Regions from separate parts of the Streptomyces sp. NPDC042102 genome, predicted to be linked through region 3. Evidence: riboswitches for the same ligand, from Rfam matches in the RefSeq annotation. Region 3 holds a riboswitch; each other region holds the start of a gene.

Evidence for each region. Region 3 has a riboswitch for cyclic di-AMP ahead of ACZ6KO_RS00490 (M23 family metallopeptidase). Riboswitches for the same ligand answer to the same signal wherever they lie in the genome.
Region 1: linked by a shared signal. The riboswitch ahead of ACZ6KO_RS25300 (transglycosylase family protein) and the one ahead of ACZ6KO_RS00490 (M23 family metallopeptidase) in region 3 are both predicted to bind cyclic di-AMP.
Region 2: linked by a shared signal. The riboswitch ahead of ACZ6KO_RS03180 (M23 family metallopeptidase) and the one ahead of ACZ6KO_RS00490 (M23 family metallopeptidase) in region 3 are both predicted to bind cyclic di-AMP.

Annotation. Positions count from the first base shown of each region.
Region 1 covers NZ_JBVJDL010000006.1:236,949-242,847, forward strand. The annotation lists gene ACZ6KO_RS25290 (cytochrome P450 family protein) at 1-1,084, shown strand, start outside; gene ACZ6KO_RS25295 (LysM peptidoglycan-binding domain-containing protein) at 1,218-2,288, shown strand; cyclic di-AMP (ydaO/yuaA leader) riboswitch at 2,564-2,736, shown strand; gene ACZ6KO_RS25300 (transglycosylase family protein) at 2,740-3,465, shown strand; gene eno (phosphopyruvate hydratase) at 3,751-5,037, shown strand; gene ACZ6KO_RS25310 (FtsB family cell division protein) at 5,167-5,655, shown strand; gene ACZ6KO_RS25315 (DUF501 domain-containing protein) at 5,740-5,899, shown strand, end outside.
Region 2 covers NZ_JBVJDL010000001.1:765,565-771,463, forward strand. The annotation lists gene hpnH (adenosyl-hopene transferase HpnH) at 1-395, shown strand, start outside; gene ACZ6KO_RS03170 (aspartate aminotransferase family protein) at 392-1,798, shown strand; gene ACZ6KO_RS03175 (tyrosine-protein phosphatase) at 1,871-2,677, opposite strand; cyclic di-AMP (ydaO/yuaA leader) riboswitch at 2,990-3,155, shown strand; gene ACZ6KO_RS03180 (M23 family metallopeptidase) at 3,158-4,159, shown strand; gene ACZ6KO_RS03185 (SGNH/GDSL hydrolase family protein) at 4,354-5,151, shown strand; gene ACZ6KO_RS03190 (MBL fold metallo-hydrolase) at 5,302-5,899, shown strand, end outside.
Region 3 covers NZ_JBVJDL010000001.1:123,707-129,605, forward strand. The annotation lists gene ACZ6KO_RS00485 (M16 family metallopeptidase) at 1-1,265, shown strand, start outside; cyclic di-AMP (ydaO/yuaA leader) riboswitch at 1,485-1,643, shown strand; gene ACZ6KO_RS00490 (M23 family metallopeptidase) at 1,657-2,460, shown strand; gene ACZ6KO_RS00495 (GntR family transcriptional regulator) at 2,696-3,361, shown strand; gene ACZ6KO_RS00500 (HPr family phosphocarrier protein) at 3,574-3,855, opposite strand; gene ACZ6KO_RS00505 (bifunctional acetate--CoA ligase family protein/GNAT family N-acetyltransferase) at 4,041-5,899, shown strand, end outside.

The DNA.
Region 1 (5,899 bases), on a different contig from region 3:
CCAGGCGCTGGCCGACCAGCGGCTGAGCAAGAATCCGGCGCACCACGCGGAGCCGGCGCACGCCAAGGGCAAGACGGGCATTCCGGGCGAGCGCAAGGCCGAGCTGATGACCCATCTGCTCAACATCGACCCGCCGGACCACACCCGGCTGCGGCGGCTGGTCTCGAAGGCGTTCACCCCGCGCCGGGTCGCCGAATTCACCCCGCGGGTGCAGGAACTGACGGACCATCTCATCGACGGTTTCGCGAGCCGGGGTGAAGCGGATCTCATCCACGAGTTCGCCTTCCCGCTCCCCATCTACGCCATCTGCGAGATGCTCGGCGTACCGCGCGAGGACCAGGACGACTTCCGCGACTGGGCCGGGATGATGATCCGGCACGGCGGCGGTCCGCGCGGCGGCGTCGCCCGGTCCGTGAAGCAGATGCGGACCTACCTGGTCGACCTCATCCATCGCAAAAGGGATGATCCGGGCGATGACCTGATTTCCGGTCTGATCCGGGCGAGCGACCACGGTGAGCACCTGACGGAGAACGAGGCCGCCGCCATGGCCTTCATCCTCCTCTTCGCCGGCTTCGAGACGACCGTCAACCTCATCGGCAACGGCGTCCACTCCCTCTTCATGAACCCCGGCGAGCGCGCCCGCCTCGAGGCCTCCCTCGCCGCCGGGGAGAGCGAGCTGCTCGCCACCGGGGTCGAGGAGCTGCTGCGCTACGACGGCCCGGTGGAGCTGGCCACCTGGCGGTTCGCCACCCGCCCGCTGACCCTCGGCGGCCAGGACATCGCGGCCGGCGACCCGGTCCTGGTCGTGCTCGCGGCCGCCGACCGGGACCCGGAACGCTTCGCCGCGCCCGACACCCTGGACCTCGCGCGCACCGACAACCAGCACCTCGGATACGGCCACGGCATCCACTACTGCCTGGGCGCGCCGCTGGCCCGGCTGGAGGGGCAGACGGCGCTGGCGACTTTGCTGACGCGTCTGCCGGATCTCGAGCTCGCCGTGGACCCTTCGGAGCTGCGCTGGCGCGGCGGGCTCATCATGCGTGGCCTGCGCACCCTTCCGGTCCGCTTCACTCCCCGCAATTAACTGACCTGGCGTCACCAATGTGACCTTCGCGTTATCTGCGCTGCATCGACTTGTGACAAGCGTTCGAGGAGCGCTAGGTTCCACGTCACCCCTCACCGGGTGTGTTTTGCCGTCACGCGAAAGGTCCACCCTCATGCGTTCCGGGAACGGCCGTCATCGGCGCCCCCGTCAGGCTCCCGCCATCGTCGTCACCGCCGGGGTCACGGGCTCCGCGCTCGCCCTGCCGCTGCTGGCGGCCACCAGCGCGACCGCTGCGGAGACCACCACGTGGGACAAGGTCGCCGAGTGCGAGAGCGGCGGCACGTGGAGCGCCAACTTCGGCAGCGAAGCGTACGGCGGCCTGCAGTTCACGCTGGAGCAGTGGAAGAACGCGGGCGGGCTGGCCTACGCCGAGCGCCCCGACCTCGCCAGCCGCTCCCAGCAGATAGCCATCGCCGAGCGGGTGCTGGCCTCCCAGGGCCCCCAGGCGTGGCCGGTGTGCGCGCAGAAGGCGGGCCTGGTCCAGCACGGCCCGGCCGCCGATGTGGACCCCGGCGAGCCCGGCGCCGCCCGCTCGGTCGACCCGACCCCGCTGCGCCCCTCCGAGGGATCCGGCGACGTCCCGCGGATCCCCGGCCACTCGGCCGGCCCCTCGGTCCCGGCGACCACCCCGCCGGTCAACGAGCCGCTGCTGCCCACGGCGCCCGGAATGCCCGGACTGCCCGTCATGCCCGCCCCGGACGTGACCTCGTCGCCCTCGGAGCTGCCTCCGGTGACGCCGCCCGCCACCCCGGGCACCCCCGGGACTCCGGGAACCCCTGGGACTCCGGGCACCCCCGGGACTCCCGGCACCCCCGGCGTCTCCACCGACCCGGCCGCCCCGACGGTCCCGGCCGTCCCCACCGCCCCGGCCACCCCGGGCACCCCGGTCGACCCCACCGCCCCGGCGAGCGGCACGACCGCGCCGGGCAACGCGCCGACGCCGGACTCCGCCGGGGGCACCGGACGCCACCGCGGCGCCCCGGCCGCCGAGAGTCCGGCCGCCCCCGGACCCGCGCCGGAACCGACGTACACGGTGAAGCCGGGTGACAACCTGGCGGACATCGCGGACGCCAACGGCCTCAAGGGCGGCTGGAACGCCCTTTACAAGGCCAACGAGCAGGTCATCGGCAAGGACGCGGACCTGATCAAGCCCGGACAGAATCTGGATGTAACCCCGAAATAGGGGCACTTCGGGCGGGTGGAAACGCCCCAATGTCCGTTTCGTGTAAGTGAGACATGCGTCTCTTCCGGTCAACTGGCGTGTCTCGTTTGTGGAATGCCGCAAACCCGCCCCTCACCTGCGCAAACATCCTTTTCAGGAGTGCAAGTAGGGGCGGTTTCCGGCGAATACGCTCGTTGAACATCGGGCGGAGACCTGTCTACCTTCTGAATCGCTCGCCACCGCGGGCCCCTTCGACCGCATCGCCGAATCCTGCCGGCGGACGGAGGGAACAGTCGTCGCGTCAAGCGCCGAAGGCAGGAGCGGGGGACCCAAGGTAGGTGCCGGGACCGGCCATTGAGAGATGGTCACGGGAACGGCTAGGGGTTAAGCCGCGCGCTAGGTCGCGCGGCCGGGCAACTCACTCGCCCGAACCCGACAGCTCACCTCGCAGGCGTCGGTGAGGAGAAGTTCCATGCTGCTTTCCGGCAAGGGCAAGCACCGCCGCGCCTCCAAGGCGACCCGCATCGTCACGCTCGCCGGTGTCACCGGTGCCGCGATCGCCGCCCCGCTGATGGCCGCGGGCACCGCGAACGCCGCCACCGCCTCGCAGTGGGACGCCGTCGCCGCGTGCGAGTCCGGCGGCAACTGGTCCATCAACACCGGCAACGGCTACTACGGCGGCCTGCAGTTCTCCGCCTCCACCTGGGCCGGCTTCGGCGGCAAGGCGTACGCCCCGCAGGCCAACCAGGCCACCAAGGCGCAGCAGATAGCCATCGCCGAGAAGGTCCTCAAGGGCCAGGGCAAGGGCGCCTGGCCGCACTGCGGCAAGGGCCTGACCAGCGCGGCCTACAACGGCGGCGGCACCCAGACGCCGACCACCAAGCCGAAGACCGAGACCAAGAAGACCGAGACCAAGAAGACGGAGACGAAGGCCGCGGCGCCGAAGAAGGAGACCCCGCGCTCCGAGGCCCCGGTCACCCGCTCCGAGCGCGCGGCCACCCCGGCGCCGGCCTCCAAGCCCGCCCCGGCCCCGCTGACCGGCAACGGCTCCTACGAGGTCAAGGCCGGCGACACCCTCAGCACCATCGCCGAGGCCCACGGCGTCAAGGGCGGCTGGCAGCAGCTGTTCGAGCTGAACAAGGACATCGTCAAGGACGCGGACCTGATCTTCCCCGGCCAGAAGCTGAAGATCGGCTGAACCACGGTGCAACACTCGCGGTCCTGACCGCGAAACGTTCGCCACACGCGTATCTCCCCGCCGCCCGGCGCGTCTCCCCTCACGCGCCGGGCGGCGGCGTGTTTCCGGACGGAACGCCTGTTGATCATGGGTCTTATGTGGCGGAACACGGGTATTCGGACCCTTTTTCGTCCCAGGGGGCGGGCGGTCGGCGGGCCGACTGCCCGGATCCGGTTAGGCTCTAGTGCGGCAGGGCCGTCCCACGGCCCCCGCCCCCGCACACCCAGCGTCACATCCCAGAAGGAGATGCTCGTGCCGTCCATCGACGTCGTCGTAGCCCGGGAAATCCTGGACTCCCGAGGCAACCCCACGGTCGAGGTCGAGGTGGGCCTCGACGACGGCAGCACCGGCCGTGCTGCCGTTCCGTCCGGCGCCTCCACCGGTGCCTTCGAGGCCATTGAGCTCCGCGACGGCGACCCGAACCGCTACATGGGCAAGGGCGTCGAGAAGGCCGTCCTCGCGGTCATCGAGCAGATCGGCCCCGAGCTCGTCGGCTACGACGCCACCGAGCAGCGCCTGATCGACCAGGCCATGTTCGACCTGGACGCCACCGACAACAAGGGCTCCCTCGGCGCCAACGCCATCCTCGGCGTCTCCCTCGCCGTCGCGCACGCCGCGTCCGAGGCCTCGGACCTCCCGCTCTTCCGCTACCTCGGCGGCCCGAACGCGCACCTGCTGCCCGTTCCGATGATGAACATCCTCAACGGTGGGTCGCACGCCGACTCCAACGTGGACATCCAGGAGTTCATGATCGCGCCGATCGGCGCCGAGTCCTTCTCCGAAGCCCTGCGTTGGGGCGCCGAGGTCTACCACACCCTCAAGAAGGTCCTGCACACCAAGGGCCTGTCCACCGGCCTGGGCGACGAGGGCGGCTTCGCCCCGAACCTGGAGTCCAACCGCGCTGCGCTCGACCTCATCGTCGAGGCCATCAAGCAGGCCGGCTACACCCCGGGCAAGGACATCGCGCTCGCGCTCGACGTCGCCGCGTCCGAGTTCTACAAGGACGGCAAGTACGAGTTCGAGGGCCAGTCCCGCTCGGCCGCCGAGATGACCGAGTACTACGCGGAGCTCGTTGCCGCGTACCCGCTGGTCTCCATCGAGGACCCGCTGTTCGAGGACGACTGGGCCGGCTGGAAGACCATCACCGACAAGCTGGGCTCCAAGGTCCAGATCGTCGGCGACGACCTCTTCGTCACCAACCCCGAGCGTCTGGCCCGCGGCATCGAGGAGGGCTCCGCCAACGCCCTGCTCGTGAAGGTGAACCAGATCGGTTCGCTGACCGAGACCCTCGACGCCGTCGAGATGGCCCAGCGCAACGGCTTCAAGTGCATGATGTCGCACCGCTCCGGTGAGACCGAGGACGTCACCATCGCCGACCTCGCCGTCGCCGTGAACTGCGGCCAGATCAAGACCGGCGCCCCGGCCCGCTCGGACCGCGTCGCCAAGTACAACCAGCTGCTGCGCATCGAGGAGATCCTCGACGACGCCGCCGTGTACGCGGGCCGCAGCGCGTTCCCCCGCTTCAAGGGCTGACACCCAGTCGGGTCCGGCGCCCCGCGCCCGCGCCTGATGGGCTGACACCTTCAGCGCCTCCGTACGTCCCCGCACCCGGTCCCGTACCGTGTGCGGGGACGTACGCGCTTATCAGGGGAGGCGACAGCCATGGCCGGGAACCGGGATCGGTTCTCCACCGCGACCAGGCTCAAGCAGCTCGGCGAGCGGACCGCGGCCCACGTCTACCGCTCGCAGTCGCGCCGTCAGGTCCGCCGCAGCCGCCTCACCGGCCGCGCCGCCCTGCTGGTGCTCGTCCTCTGTACGCTGGTCGTCGCCCTCGCGTATCCGATGCGCCAGTACGTCTCCCAGCGCTCGGAGATCGCGGAGCAGCAGCGGACCGCCGACGAGGCGCGCCAGCGCCTCGAGGAGCTGCGCGACGAGAAGGCCCGCTGGCAGGACCCGGCCTACGTGGAGCAGCAGGCGCGCAAGCACCTGCACTACGTCCGGCCCGGGGAGATCGGCTACACCGTGATCGACCCGGACGCCGAGGCCGAGGAGAAGCGCCGTACCGGAAAGGACGCGGCGGACCGCCCCTGGTACTCCAACGTCTGGGACGGCGTCGACAAGGCCGACCGCCCCGACCGCGGCGGCCGCTGAGGCACCGGCGGTCCGCCCGCCCCGCCCCGCCCCGTTCCACCCCACCCGAACACCGAACCGCGAACGAAGAGACTTCCTCCAGGCATGCAGACGCCCCCGCCCCAGACCGAACGGACCGAGCCGACCGACGCCGACATCGAGGCGTTCGAGCAGCAGCTCGGCCGCCCGCCGCGCGGGCTGCGCGCCATCGCGCACCGCTGTCCGTGCGGCCAGCCGGACGTCGTCGAGACCGCGCCGCGGCTGC
Region 2 (5,899 bases), 640 kb from region 3:
TCCTCGGTGTCGAACAGACCCGTGAACTCTTCCGGAAGGCCTTCGCGGGCGGCAACCGGCGGCGCTGGCGGCTCAACCACTCACCCCTCTTCCTCGACTTCCTCGAAGGCAAGGCGGATTTCCCCTGCACCGCCTGGGCCATTCCGAATTACTCCCTCTTCGGCTGGCAGCGGCCCTGCTATCTGATGAGCGACGGATACGTCCCGACGTACCGGGAACTCATCGAGGACACCGACTGGAGCAAGTACGGCCGCGGAAAGGACCCGCGCTGCGCCAATTGCATGGCGCACTGCGGCTACGAGCCCACGGCCGTCCTGGCCACCATGGGATCCCTGAAGGAATCCCTGCGGGCGGCCCGTGAGACGGTCTCGGGGAACCGGGACACCTCGGCATGACCGGGCCGGGCGGGGGTGCCGGCAAGGAATTCGATCTCGGCGCGCTGCTGGCCGAGCGGGGCGCGGAGCGCTACGAGCTGCACGCCCGGCACCTCAACCACCAACTGCCCCGCATGCTGCACACCATCGGCTTCGACAAGGTCTACGAGCGGGCCGAGGGCGCCCACTTCTACGACGCCGAGGGCCACGACTACCTCGACATGCTCGCCGGGTTCGGCGTGATGGGCCTGGGCCGGCACCACCCCGTCGTGCGCAAGGCCCTCCACGACGTCCTGGACGCCCAGCTCGCCGACCTCACCCGCTTCGACTGCCAGCCCCTGCCCGGGCTGCTGGCCGAGCGGCTGCTGTCGTACAGCCCGCACCTGGACCGGGTCTTCTTCGGCAACAGCGGCACCGAGGCCGTCGAGACCGCCCTGAAGTTCGCCCGCTGCGCCACCGGTCGCCCCAGGGTCCTCTACTGCGACCACGCCTTCCACGGGCTGACCACCGGCGCCCTCTCCGTCAACGGCGAGGGCGGCTTCCGCGACGGCTTCGCCCCGCTGCTGCCCGACACCCGGATCGCGCTCGGCGATCTGGCGGCGCTGGAGCGCGAGCTGCGGCGCGGCGACGTGGCGGCCTTCGTGGTCGAGCCCGTCCAGGGCAAGGGCGTGCACGCGGCCCCGCCCGGCTTCCTGCGCGCGGCGCAGGACCTGCTGCACCGGCACAAGGCCCTGCTCATCGCCGACGAGGTGCAGACCGGACTGGGGCGTACCGGCGATTTCTACGCCTACCAGAACGAACCGGGCGTGGAGCCGGATCTGGTGTGCGTGGCCAAGGCGCTCTCCGGCGGCTACGTCCCCGTGGGCGCCACCCTGGGCAAGGACTGGATCTTCAAGAAGGTCTACTCGTCCATGGACCGGGTGCTGGTCCACTCGGCGAGTTTCGGCTCCAACGCACAGGCGATGGCGGCCGGACTCGCGGTGCTGTCGGTGATGGAGAACGAGTCGCTCGTCGCCCGCGCCCGGGAGGTGGGCGACTCCTTGCGCGGGCGGCTCGCGGCGCTCGTGCCCGAGTACGAGCTGCTGCACGAGGTGCGCGGGCGCGGCCTGATGATCGGCATCGAGTTCGGCCGGCCCTCCTCGCTGGGCCTGCGCAGCCGCTGGACGATGCTCCAGGCGGCCCGCAAGGGGCTGTTCGCGCAGATGGTCGTGGTGCCGCTGCTGCAGAAGCACCGGATCCTGACCCAGGTCTCCGGAGATCATCTGGAGGTCATCAAGCTGATCCCGCCGCTCGTCGTGGACGAGGCCGACGTGGACCGCTTCGTGACCGCCTTCCGGGCGGTCATGGACGACGCGCACGGCGGGGGCTCGCTGATGTGGGACTTCGGCCGGACGCTGGTGAAGCAGGCCGCCGCACAGCGCTGACTGACGCACAGCGGTGACGGCGCTGCCTCCCGCGCGGGTCGTGAGCGCTGCCTCCCGCGCGGGCCGTGAGCGTCAGACGAGGAGCTTCTCGCGCAGCCGGGCGAGGGTCTCGGGGGCGAGCCCGAGGCCCTCGCCCAGGTAGGCCGGCACGCCGCCCCAGGTCTCCTCGATGGCGTCGAAGGCCTCGGTCAGGTACTCGGCGCGGGCGTCGAAGAGCGGGGCCAGCAGCTCCATCACCTCGGGCGAGCGCGCCTCGGGCGCCTCGCTGCCACGGCGTACCCGGTAGCGGCGGTGCGGGGCGTTCGACTCCAGGTAGTCCGCCACGATCGCGTCGCGCTCGACGCCCACCGCGAGGAGGGTGACGGCGACCGAGAGCCCGGCCCGGTCCTTGCCGGCCGCGCAGTGCATGAGGGCGGGCACGCTGTCCTCGGCGAGGGCGTGCAGGACGCGGCTGTGCTCGGCGGTGCGCCGGGTGATGATCTCGCGGTACGACCGCGTCATCCGGTCGGCCGCCCGGCCCTCGCCGAGCAGATCGCGCAGCTGGCCGAGGTCGCCGTCGCGCACCATCTTCCAGAACTCCTTGCCGTCCGCCGGGTCGGAGAGGGGAATGTTCACATTCCGTACACCCGGAAGTTCCACGTCGGGCCCCTCGAGGGCGTGGTCGGCCGCGTTGCGGAAATCGAAGACGGTGTGGAGGCCGAGCGACGCGAGGAATTCTGCGTCGGTTTCGGTGGCATGGGCGAGATGTCCGCTTCGGAACAATCGCCCCGTACCGACCTGCCCCCCGTCGGTGGTCGGCAGCCCGCCCACGTCGCGGAAGTTGCGTATGCCGGTCAGTTCCGGCTCCGTGGGCCGGGTCCGAGGTATCTGCTGGGTCACGAGCGTCCCCTCCGTATCGTCGCGGTTGTCCGAATTGCACTGCTTGGCCCCAACGTGCCCGGGAGAGAAGGGAGATCGCCTCCCACCCCCGTGAGCAGGATCATACGGTGACCGTGAGTGCCTGATCGCGGAGGCCGAATTCCCTGCGGCGGCTGGCCGTTGAAGCGGCGGAATGGACGGAGGGTGACCGGAATTCCGTCGAACTCTCATCAACGGGAATCCGTGGGGGAATTCGTGGCTTGTTTCGCGCGGCATGGCTGGATTACGTTCACGACCGATCCGGATGGACCGCCGAATCCTGCCACCATCCGGACACCGCACCCGACTATTCATGTGCTGGCAGGAGCGGGGGAACCAGGTAGGCCCGCCGAATCGGATCTTGATATCCGAATGGCTCGGGGTGAAGCCGTAGCGATACGGCCGGACAGCTCCAGTCCGAACCCGACAGCTCACCTCGCAGGCGCCGGAGAGGAAAACGCCATGCCCGGAAAAGGCAAGCACCGACGCCCGAAGTCCCGCTCCCTGACCCGCGGTTTCGTCGCCGCCGGTACGGGCGGTGCGGCCCTCGCGCTGCCGCTGATGGGCGCCACCGGCGCGAACGCGGCCGGGGCTCCCGCCGCCGCCCCGCAGGCCCCGGTCACGGCCCAGCTCCCGGCGCAGGTGCCGGCCGCCCTCCAGGCCGCCCCCGCGCACGCGGCGCCCCGGCTGGCCCCCAGCACCTACACCGTCGTCCAGGGCGACTGCCTCTCGCGCATCGCCGAGAACCGCGGCCTCTCCGGCGGCTGGGAGCGGCTCTACGCCGACAACCGCGACGCCGTCGGCACCGACCCGTCGCTGATCCACCCGGGCCTGGAGCTCACCCTCGGGGGCCGGGGTGCGGCCCCCGTCGAGTCGGCTCCGGTCGAGTCGGCCCCCGTCGAGTCGGCTCCGGAGTCGGCCCCGGTCGAGTCGGCGCCCGTCGAGTCCGCCCCGGAGTCGGCACCGGCCGCGCCCGCCCCGGTCGCGCCCGCCCCCGAGCGGGGTTCCGCCGACCGGACCCCGGCCCAGGGCTCCGGCACCGCCGCCGCCCCGGGCAAGGCCGGCTTCGTCGCCCCGGTCGGCGGCGGCGTCTCCACCGCCTACCGGGCCTCCGGGGCCATGTGGTCCAGCGGCTACCACACCGGTGTCGACTTCATCGCGCGCTCCGGCACCTCCGTCAAGGCGGTCAGCGCGGGCACCGTCGTGTCCGCCGGCTGGGGCGGCTCGTACGGCAACGAGGTCGTCGTCAAGCACGCCGACGGCCACTACTCGCAGTACGCCCACCTGTCGCAGCTGTCGGTCTCGGTCGGCCAGAGCGTCACCGCCGGCCAGCAGCTCGGCCTGTCCGGTTCGACCGGCAACTCCACCGGCCCGCACCTGCACTTCGAGATCCGCACCGGCCCGAGCTACGGCTCGGACGTCGACCCGCTCGCCTACCTCCGCTCCCACGGCGTGAGCATCTGACGGCAGCGGCGGCCGCCCTCCGGGGGCGGCTCCGGGAAACGTGTGAGGCCAGGGCCCGAGGGGGGTCCTGGCCTCACGCCTTGTTATTCCTCCCTGACCGGGTGGTATAGATCACGGTCCGTCAACCCCTTCCTACGGTGGCGTAGGTCACGTCTTGAGGTGAAGGATGTGGTCCCGTGGCAGCGACGACAACGATGAACAACTCGACACGACGGACCATCGGCAGCATCGACACCATCGGCTCGTACGCGGCGATCGGGGACAGCTTCACCGAGGGTGTGGGGGACCCGGGACCCGGGGGAATCTACGTCGGCTGGGCCGACCGGCTCGCCGTACTGCTGGCCGACCGGCGCGACGAGCACGACTTCCGGTACGCGAACCTCGCCGTACGCGGACGCCTGCTCGACCAGATCGTGGCCGAGCAGGTGTCGCGGGCCAAGGAGCTCGCGCCGGACCTCGTCACCTTCTGCGCCGGCGGGAACGACATCATCCGGCCCGGCAGCGACCCCGACGACGTGGCGGAGCGGTTCGAGGCGGCCGTGGCCGACCTCACCGGAGCCGTCGGCCAGGTCATGATCACCACCGGTTTCGACACCCGCGGGGTGCCGGTCCTCAAGCACCTGCGGGGCAAGGTCGCGACGTACTCCGCGCACGTGCGGGCCATCGCCGACCGCTACGACTGCCCGGTGCTCGACCTCTGGTCGCTGAAGTCCGTACAGGACCGGCGGGCCTGGGACGACGACCGGCTGCACCTCTCCCCGGAGGGGCACACCCGGGTGGCGCTGCGCGCGGCCCAGGTGCTCGGGATCGAGGTACCGGCCGACCCGGACCAGCCGTGGCCGCCGCAGCAGCCGCGCGGATCCGCCGAGGTCACCCGCGACAACATCCAGTGGGCGCGCGAGTACCTGGTGCCGTGGATCGGGCGGCGGCTGCGCGGGGAGTCCTCCGGGGACCACGTGGAGGCCAAGCGGCCGGACCTGCTGCCGCTGTAGCGCCGGGCGCGGGGCGGGGCGCCGCCCGGTCCGGGACCGGGCCCCGGCCCGGAACCGGAATCCTTCCGGGCCGGTGTGCGTTGGGAACGTCGAAGAGAGCAGGATCCCCCCTGTCCCATTCCTTGTCCCATTCCCCTCCCAGGAGGCGCCTTGACCGGCTCCCGTCCCTTGCGTCCTCGGCTGCGCGACCTGCGGCCCGAAGCCTTCGGCGCGGACCCGTCCGGCGCGCGCATGGAGCGGATCCGCCGCTCGCCGAACTTCGCCGACGGCGTCTTCCAGAACCCGGTCGGGGCCCGGACCAGGCCCTCCGGCTCCATGCGGGAGTTCGCCAAGATCTACTTCCACAAGGAGCAGCGGCAGCGCCGCGGCCCCGCCGCGTCCGTTCCGGTGCACCCGACGACGCTGGCCGACCTGGCGAAGCCGCCGGTCACAGGGCTGCGGCTGACGTGGATGGGGCACTCCAGCGTGCTCGCCGAGATCGACGGGCGGCGCGTGCTGTTCGACCCCGTGTGGGGAGAGCGGTGCTCTCCGTTCCCCTTCGCCGGCCCCAAGCGACTGCACCCCGTACCGGTGCCGCTGGCCGCACTGGGCCCGGTGGACGTGGTGGTGATCTCGCACGACCACTACGACCACCTCGACCTGCCGACGATCAAGGCGCTGGCCGGTACGGACACCGTCTTCGCGGTGCCGCTGGGCGTCGGCGCGCACCTGGAGCGGTGGGGGGTGTCGGCCGACCGGCTGCGCGAAC
Region 3 (5,899 bases):
AGGTGGTGGCCGTCGAGATCATGCTCGACGCCCCGCTGGACGCCGAGCCCGAGGGCCTGGACGGCGTGGCCACGATCATGGCCCGCGCGCTGTCCGAGGGCACCGACAAGCACTCCGCCGAGGAGTTCGCCGCAGAGCTGGAGCGCTGCGGCGCCACCCTCGACGCGCACGCCGACCACCCGGGCGTCCGGGTCTCCCTGGAGGTCCCGGCCTCCCGGCTGCCCAAGGCGCTCGGCCTGCTCGCCGAGGCGCTGCGCGCGCCCGCCTTCGCCGACAGCGAGGTGGACCGCCTGGTGCGCAACCGCCTCGACGAGATCCCGCACGAGCTGGCCAACCCGCAGCGCCGCGCCGCCAAGCAGCTCTCCAAGGAGCTCTTCCCGGCCTCCCTGCGGATGTCCCGTCCGCGCCAGGGCACCGAGGAGACGGTCGCCCGGATCGACGCCGCGGCCGTCCGCGCCTTCTACGAGGCCCACGTCCGCCCCGCCACGGCCACCGCCGTCATCGTCGGCGACTACGCCGGCACCGACCTGGACGCCGTCCTCGCGGACACCCTGGGCGGCTGGACCGGCGGCACCGCCGCCGCCCGCCCGGTCCCGCAGATCTCCGCCGACGACACCGGCCGCGTGGTCATCGTGGACCGCCCCGGCGCGGTCCAGACGCAGCTGCTGATCGGCCGGATCGGGCCGGACCGGCACGACCGCGTCTGGGCGGCCCAGCTGCTCGGCACGTACTGCCTGGGCGGCACGCTCACCTCCCGCCTGGACAAGGTGCTGCGCGAGGAGAAGGGCTACACCTACGGCGTGCGCTCCTTCGGCCAGGTGCTGCGCTCCACCGCGCCGTCCTCGCCCGGCGGCGCCACGGGCGCGTCCATGCTGGCCATCAGCGGCTCCGTGGACACCCCCAACACCGGCCCGGCGCTGGACGACCTGTGGAAGGTGCTGCGCACCCTCGCGGAGGGCGGCCTGACCGACGCCGAGCGGGACGTGGCGGTGCAGAACCTGGTGGGCGTGGCCCCGCTGAAGTTCGAGACGGCCGCCTCGGTCGCCGCCACCCTCGCCGACCAGGTCGAGCAGCAGCTCCCCGACGACTACCAGGCGCAGTTGTACGCCCGGCTGGCCGAGACCGGCACCGTGGAGGCGACCTCCGCGGTGGTCAGCGCCTTCCCGGCGGACCGGCTGGTGACGGTCCTGGTGGGGGACGCCTCGCAGATCGAGGAGCCGGTGCGCGCGCTCGGCATCGGTGAGGTCACCGTCGTCTCCAACTGACGCGGTGTCCGACGCGGCGGCTGACGCCGTATCACCAAGGGGCCCCGGCGGGTTGTCCGCCGGGGCCCCTTGTGCGCTCAATGTCCGGTTGGTGGTGAGGTTGCTCGTATGTGATGTGGCGTACGCAACAAAAGCGCTCGTCTGTTTGGCGATCGGCTGATGATCCGCCTAGCGTCGGGCGTGCTGTCCGTCAGTTGTGTCCGCCGCACCCGCGGCACCGGGCAGCGATCGCCGAGTCCCCGTCAGGCGCGAGCCTGGGGAGCCGGGGACCCACATCAGTCCCTGGGGTGAATCGGACCGCCTCGTCAGAGGGGGCCCGTAGGAGACCTTCCTGCTCCGAACCCGTCAGCTAACCCGGTAGGCGAGAAGGAAGGAAAGGACCAGCCTTTTCATGGCGTTTGGCAGCAGCACCAGCCGTGCCACCGGTAAGCACCGTGGTGGTAGCCGTCTGAGCCGCAAGACCGCAGGCATCGCCGGGATCGCCGCCCTCGCCACGACGGGCGTCGTCGGCACGCTGGCCGCCCCGGCCTTCGCCGCGGACAACAACTCCTCCGCCCCGCAGGACACCGGCCTGAACAACGTGGTCGTCGCGGACGAGCTCGCGGGCGACCTCGAGACCCAGGCCGCCTCCCAGCAGCACGCCGCCGAGGTCGCCGCCGCCAAGGCGCAGGCCGAGGCCGACGCGAAGCAGAAGGCCGCCGAGGCCAAGCGCCTGGCCGAGGCCAAGGCGAAGGCCGAGCGCGAGGCCAAGGAGCGCGCGGCCCGCGAGGAGGAGCGCAAGCGCCTCAACACCTTCGTCTCGCCGCTGGACGACTCCTACGTCAGCACCAGCTACGGGGCCGGCGGCGGCATGTGGTCCTCCGGCAGCCACACCGGCATCGACTTCCACGCGGCCTCCGGCACCTCCGTCCGCGCGGTCGGCGCCGGCGTCATCGTCGAGGCCGGCTACGGCGGCGCGTACGGCAACAACGTCGTCATCAAGCACAACGACGGCACCTACACCCAGTACGCCCACCTGTCCTCGCTGAGCGTCTCGGCCGGCCAGCAGGTCACCCCGGGCCAGCAGATCGGCCTGTCCGGCTCCACCGGCAACTCCAGTGGCCCGCACCTGCACTTCGAGGCCCGCACCGGCTCCGGCTACGGCTCGGACATCGACCCGGTCGCCTACCTGCGCTCGCACGGCGTCCGCGTCTGATCCTGCGGCCGCGCGGCGGCCCACCGCTTCCTCGTAGACCCCGGCTCCCCGAGCCGGGGTCTTCGCGTTGCGTGCGCCGCGCGCGCCGCGCCACCCCCGTCGCGCAAGCCGGCCCGCCGCCACCCTTTCCGATTTCCGTCGCTTATTGCGCCGTATTTTCCTTCCGCGCTCGGAAACTGCGGCGCATTGTCATAGAGTCGCAGTCATGACGTTGGCTCAGGGCGGAGGTCCGGCATTGCGTATTCCCGCGCACGCGGTCTGCACCGCAATCCGTGACGACATCGTCTCCGGTGTATTCGAGCCCGGCGGCAGACTCACCGAGGACCTGCTCGCCCGCCGGTACGGCGTCTCCCGCGTCCCGGTCCGCGAGGCGCTGCGCACCCTGCAGTCCGAGGGCTTCGTCACCACCCGGCGGCACGCCGGCGCCTGTGTCGCGGAGCCGACCGAGCAGGAGGCGGCGGACTTCCTGGAGGTCCGGATGCTGCTGGAGCCGCTGGCGGCCTCCCGCGCCGCCCGGCGGCGCACCGAGGCCCACCTCAAGGTGCTGCGCGGGCTGGTCCGGCTCGGCCAGGAGCGGGCCAGGCGCGGCCAGGGGGAGGATCTGCGGTCCCTGGGCGGCTGGTTCCACGAGACGCTCGTCCAGGCCTCCGGCAGCCCCGGGCTCATCGCCCTGCTCACCCAGCTGCGCCACAAGGTCGCCTGGATGTACGCCGTGGAGCCGCCCGCGCGGCCCGCGGAGTCCTGGGCGGAGCACGGTGCGATCGTGGACGCGGTGGCCCGTGGCGACGCCGAGCGGGCGCGGGCGCTGACCGCCCTGCACGCGGACCGGGCGGCCGCGGCCCACCGGCTGCGTGTGAGGACTCCGCAACATCCCGTCAACACGGCGAGCGGCCGCCTTTAACAAAGGCCGTATACAAAGGACGGATATCGCGGGTGCCGCGGCCGGGATCGATATACGCCGCTACGCCCGCGCGAATTCCAGGAATTCCTGCCGCGCCCGGAGAAAGCCGGGAGAAGCCGGCCGGGCCGGGAAAGCGAAACGGCGGAGCCGCGGCACCGGTATTCCGGGCGCCGCGGCTCCGCCGCACGCGTACACGGGCCGAACCCGAAGGGTCAGACGGTCTCGGGGAGCTCCTCGAGGCCCTCGGCGACCAGCTTCGCGAGGCGGTCGAGCGCGATCTCCGCGCCCTCGGCGTCCGAAGCCAGGACGATCTCCTCGCCGCCCTGGGCGCCCAGGCCCAGCACCGCGAGCATGGAACCGGCGTTGACCGGGTTGCCCTCCGCCTTCGCGATGGTCACCGGGACGCCGGAAGCCGTGGCCGCACGGACGAAGATCGAGGCGGGACGAGCGTGCAGGCCCTCGGCCCAGCCGACGTTGACGCGGCGCTCTGCCATGGTGATGCCCTTCAGGTTTCAGCGGTTGTCTAGACCAGTCTCTCACGGCGCCCGGAATGCTCCGACCGGCCTTCGGCCCGGACGTCCCGCCGTTCGGCCTTCCCCAGCTTGCACCCGTTTGTTCCTCTTTGTCGTACGCGCCGCGCGGGAGCAGATCCGGCCCGTCCGGCCTTAGGGTGTGCCCCATGACCACCGCGTCGGACCCCTCGTACCCGGCCCACTGGGAAGCGGACGTCGTGCTGCGCGACGGCGGCACCGCCCGTATCCGCCCCATCACGCCCGAGGACGCGGGCCGCCTGGTCAGCTTCTACGAGCAGGTCTCCGACGAGTCCAAGTACTACCGGTTCTTCGCCCCCCACCCCCGGCTGTCCGACCGCGACGTACACCGCTTCACGCACCACGACTACGTCGACCGCGTCGGCCTCGCCGCCACCGTCGGCGGCGAGTTCATCGCCACCGTCCGCTACGACCGGATCGGCGCCGACGGCCGCCCCGCCACCGCCCCAGCCGACGAGGCCGAGGTCGCCTTCCTCGTCCAGGACGCCCACCAGGGCCGCGGCGTCGCCTCCGCCCTCCTCGAACACATCGGCGCGGTCGCCCGCGAGCGCGGCATCCGCCGCTTCGCCGCCGAGGTGCTCCCCGCCAACACCAAGATGATCAAAGTCTTCAAGGACGTCGGCTACGAGCAGCGGCGCAGCTTCGAGGACGGCGCGGTCCACCTCACCCTCGACCTCGAACCCACCGCGCAGTCCCTCGCCGTCCAGCGCGCCCGCGAGCAGCGCGCCGAGGCCCGCTCCGTGCAGCGGCTGCTGGCCCCCCGCTCGGTCGCGGTCGTCGGGGTCAGCCGCACCGGGTCCGGGGTCGGCGCCGCGGCCCTGCGCAACCTGCGCGACTGCGGCTTCCGCGGCGACCTCTACGCCCTCAACGCCGCCCGCGCCCCCGGCATGGCGGGCGACCTGCTGGAGGGCGTACGGGCCTACCGCACGTTCGCCGAGATCGCCGCCCCCGTCGACCTCGCCGTCGTCGCCGTCCCCGCCGACCGGGTCCCCGAGGTGGTCGCGGCCGCCGGCGAGCACGGCGTGCAGGGCCTGGTCGTGCTCTCGGCCGGGTACGGCGAGAGCGGCCCCGAGGGCCAGGCCCGCCAGCGCGAACTCGTCCGCCAGGCCCGCTCGTACGGCATGCGCATCGTCGGCCCCAACGCCTTCGGCCTGATCAACACAGCGCCCGGGGTCGGCCTCAACGCCTCCCTCGCCCCGGCCCCCGCGCCGGCCGAGGGCCGTATCGGGCTGTTCACCCAGTCCGGCGCCATCGGCATAGCCCTTCTCGCCGGGCTGGTACGGCGCGGCGAGGGGCTGTCGTCCTTCGTCTCGGCCGGTAACCGCGCGGACGTCTCCGGCAACGACATCCTCCAGTACTGGTACGACGACCCGGCCACGGACGTCGCCCTGCTCTACCTCGAAACCCTCGGCAACCCGCGGAAGTTCACGCGCCTGGCCCGCCGCACCGCCGCCGTCAAGCCCGTCGTCGTCGCCAAGGGCGGCCGCCACACCGGTGTCACCCCGGCCGGCCACGCCGTCCCCGGCACCCGGCTGCCCGACGCGACCGTCTCCGACCTGCTCAACCAGGCCGGCGTGATCCGCGTCGACACGGTCACCGAGCTCGTCGACGCGGGCCTGCTGCTGGCGTCCCAGCCGCTGCCCGCCGGACCCCGGGTCGCGATCCTCGGCAACTCCGAGTCGCTGGGGGTCCTCACGTACGACGCCTGCCTGTCGGAGGGGCTGCGGCCGCGCCGCCCGCTGGACCTGACGACCGAGGCGGGACCCGCGGACTTCCGCGCCGCCCTCGCGGGGGCGCTGGCCGACGACGCCAACGACGCCGTGGTGGTCACCGCCATCCCCTCGGTGGGGGAGCCGGGGCTCGCCGACGACCTCGCGGACGCGCTGCGCGCGGCGCTGGCGGAGGTCCCGGGCAAGCCGGTCGTGGTGGTCCACGTCGAGCTGACCGAGCTCGCGACCGCCCTCTCCGCCGCCCGCGGCTCCCTCCC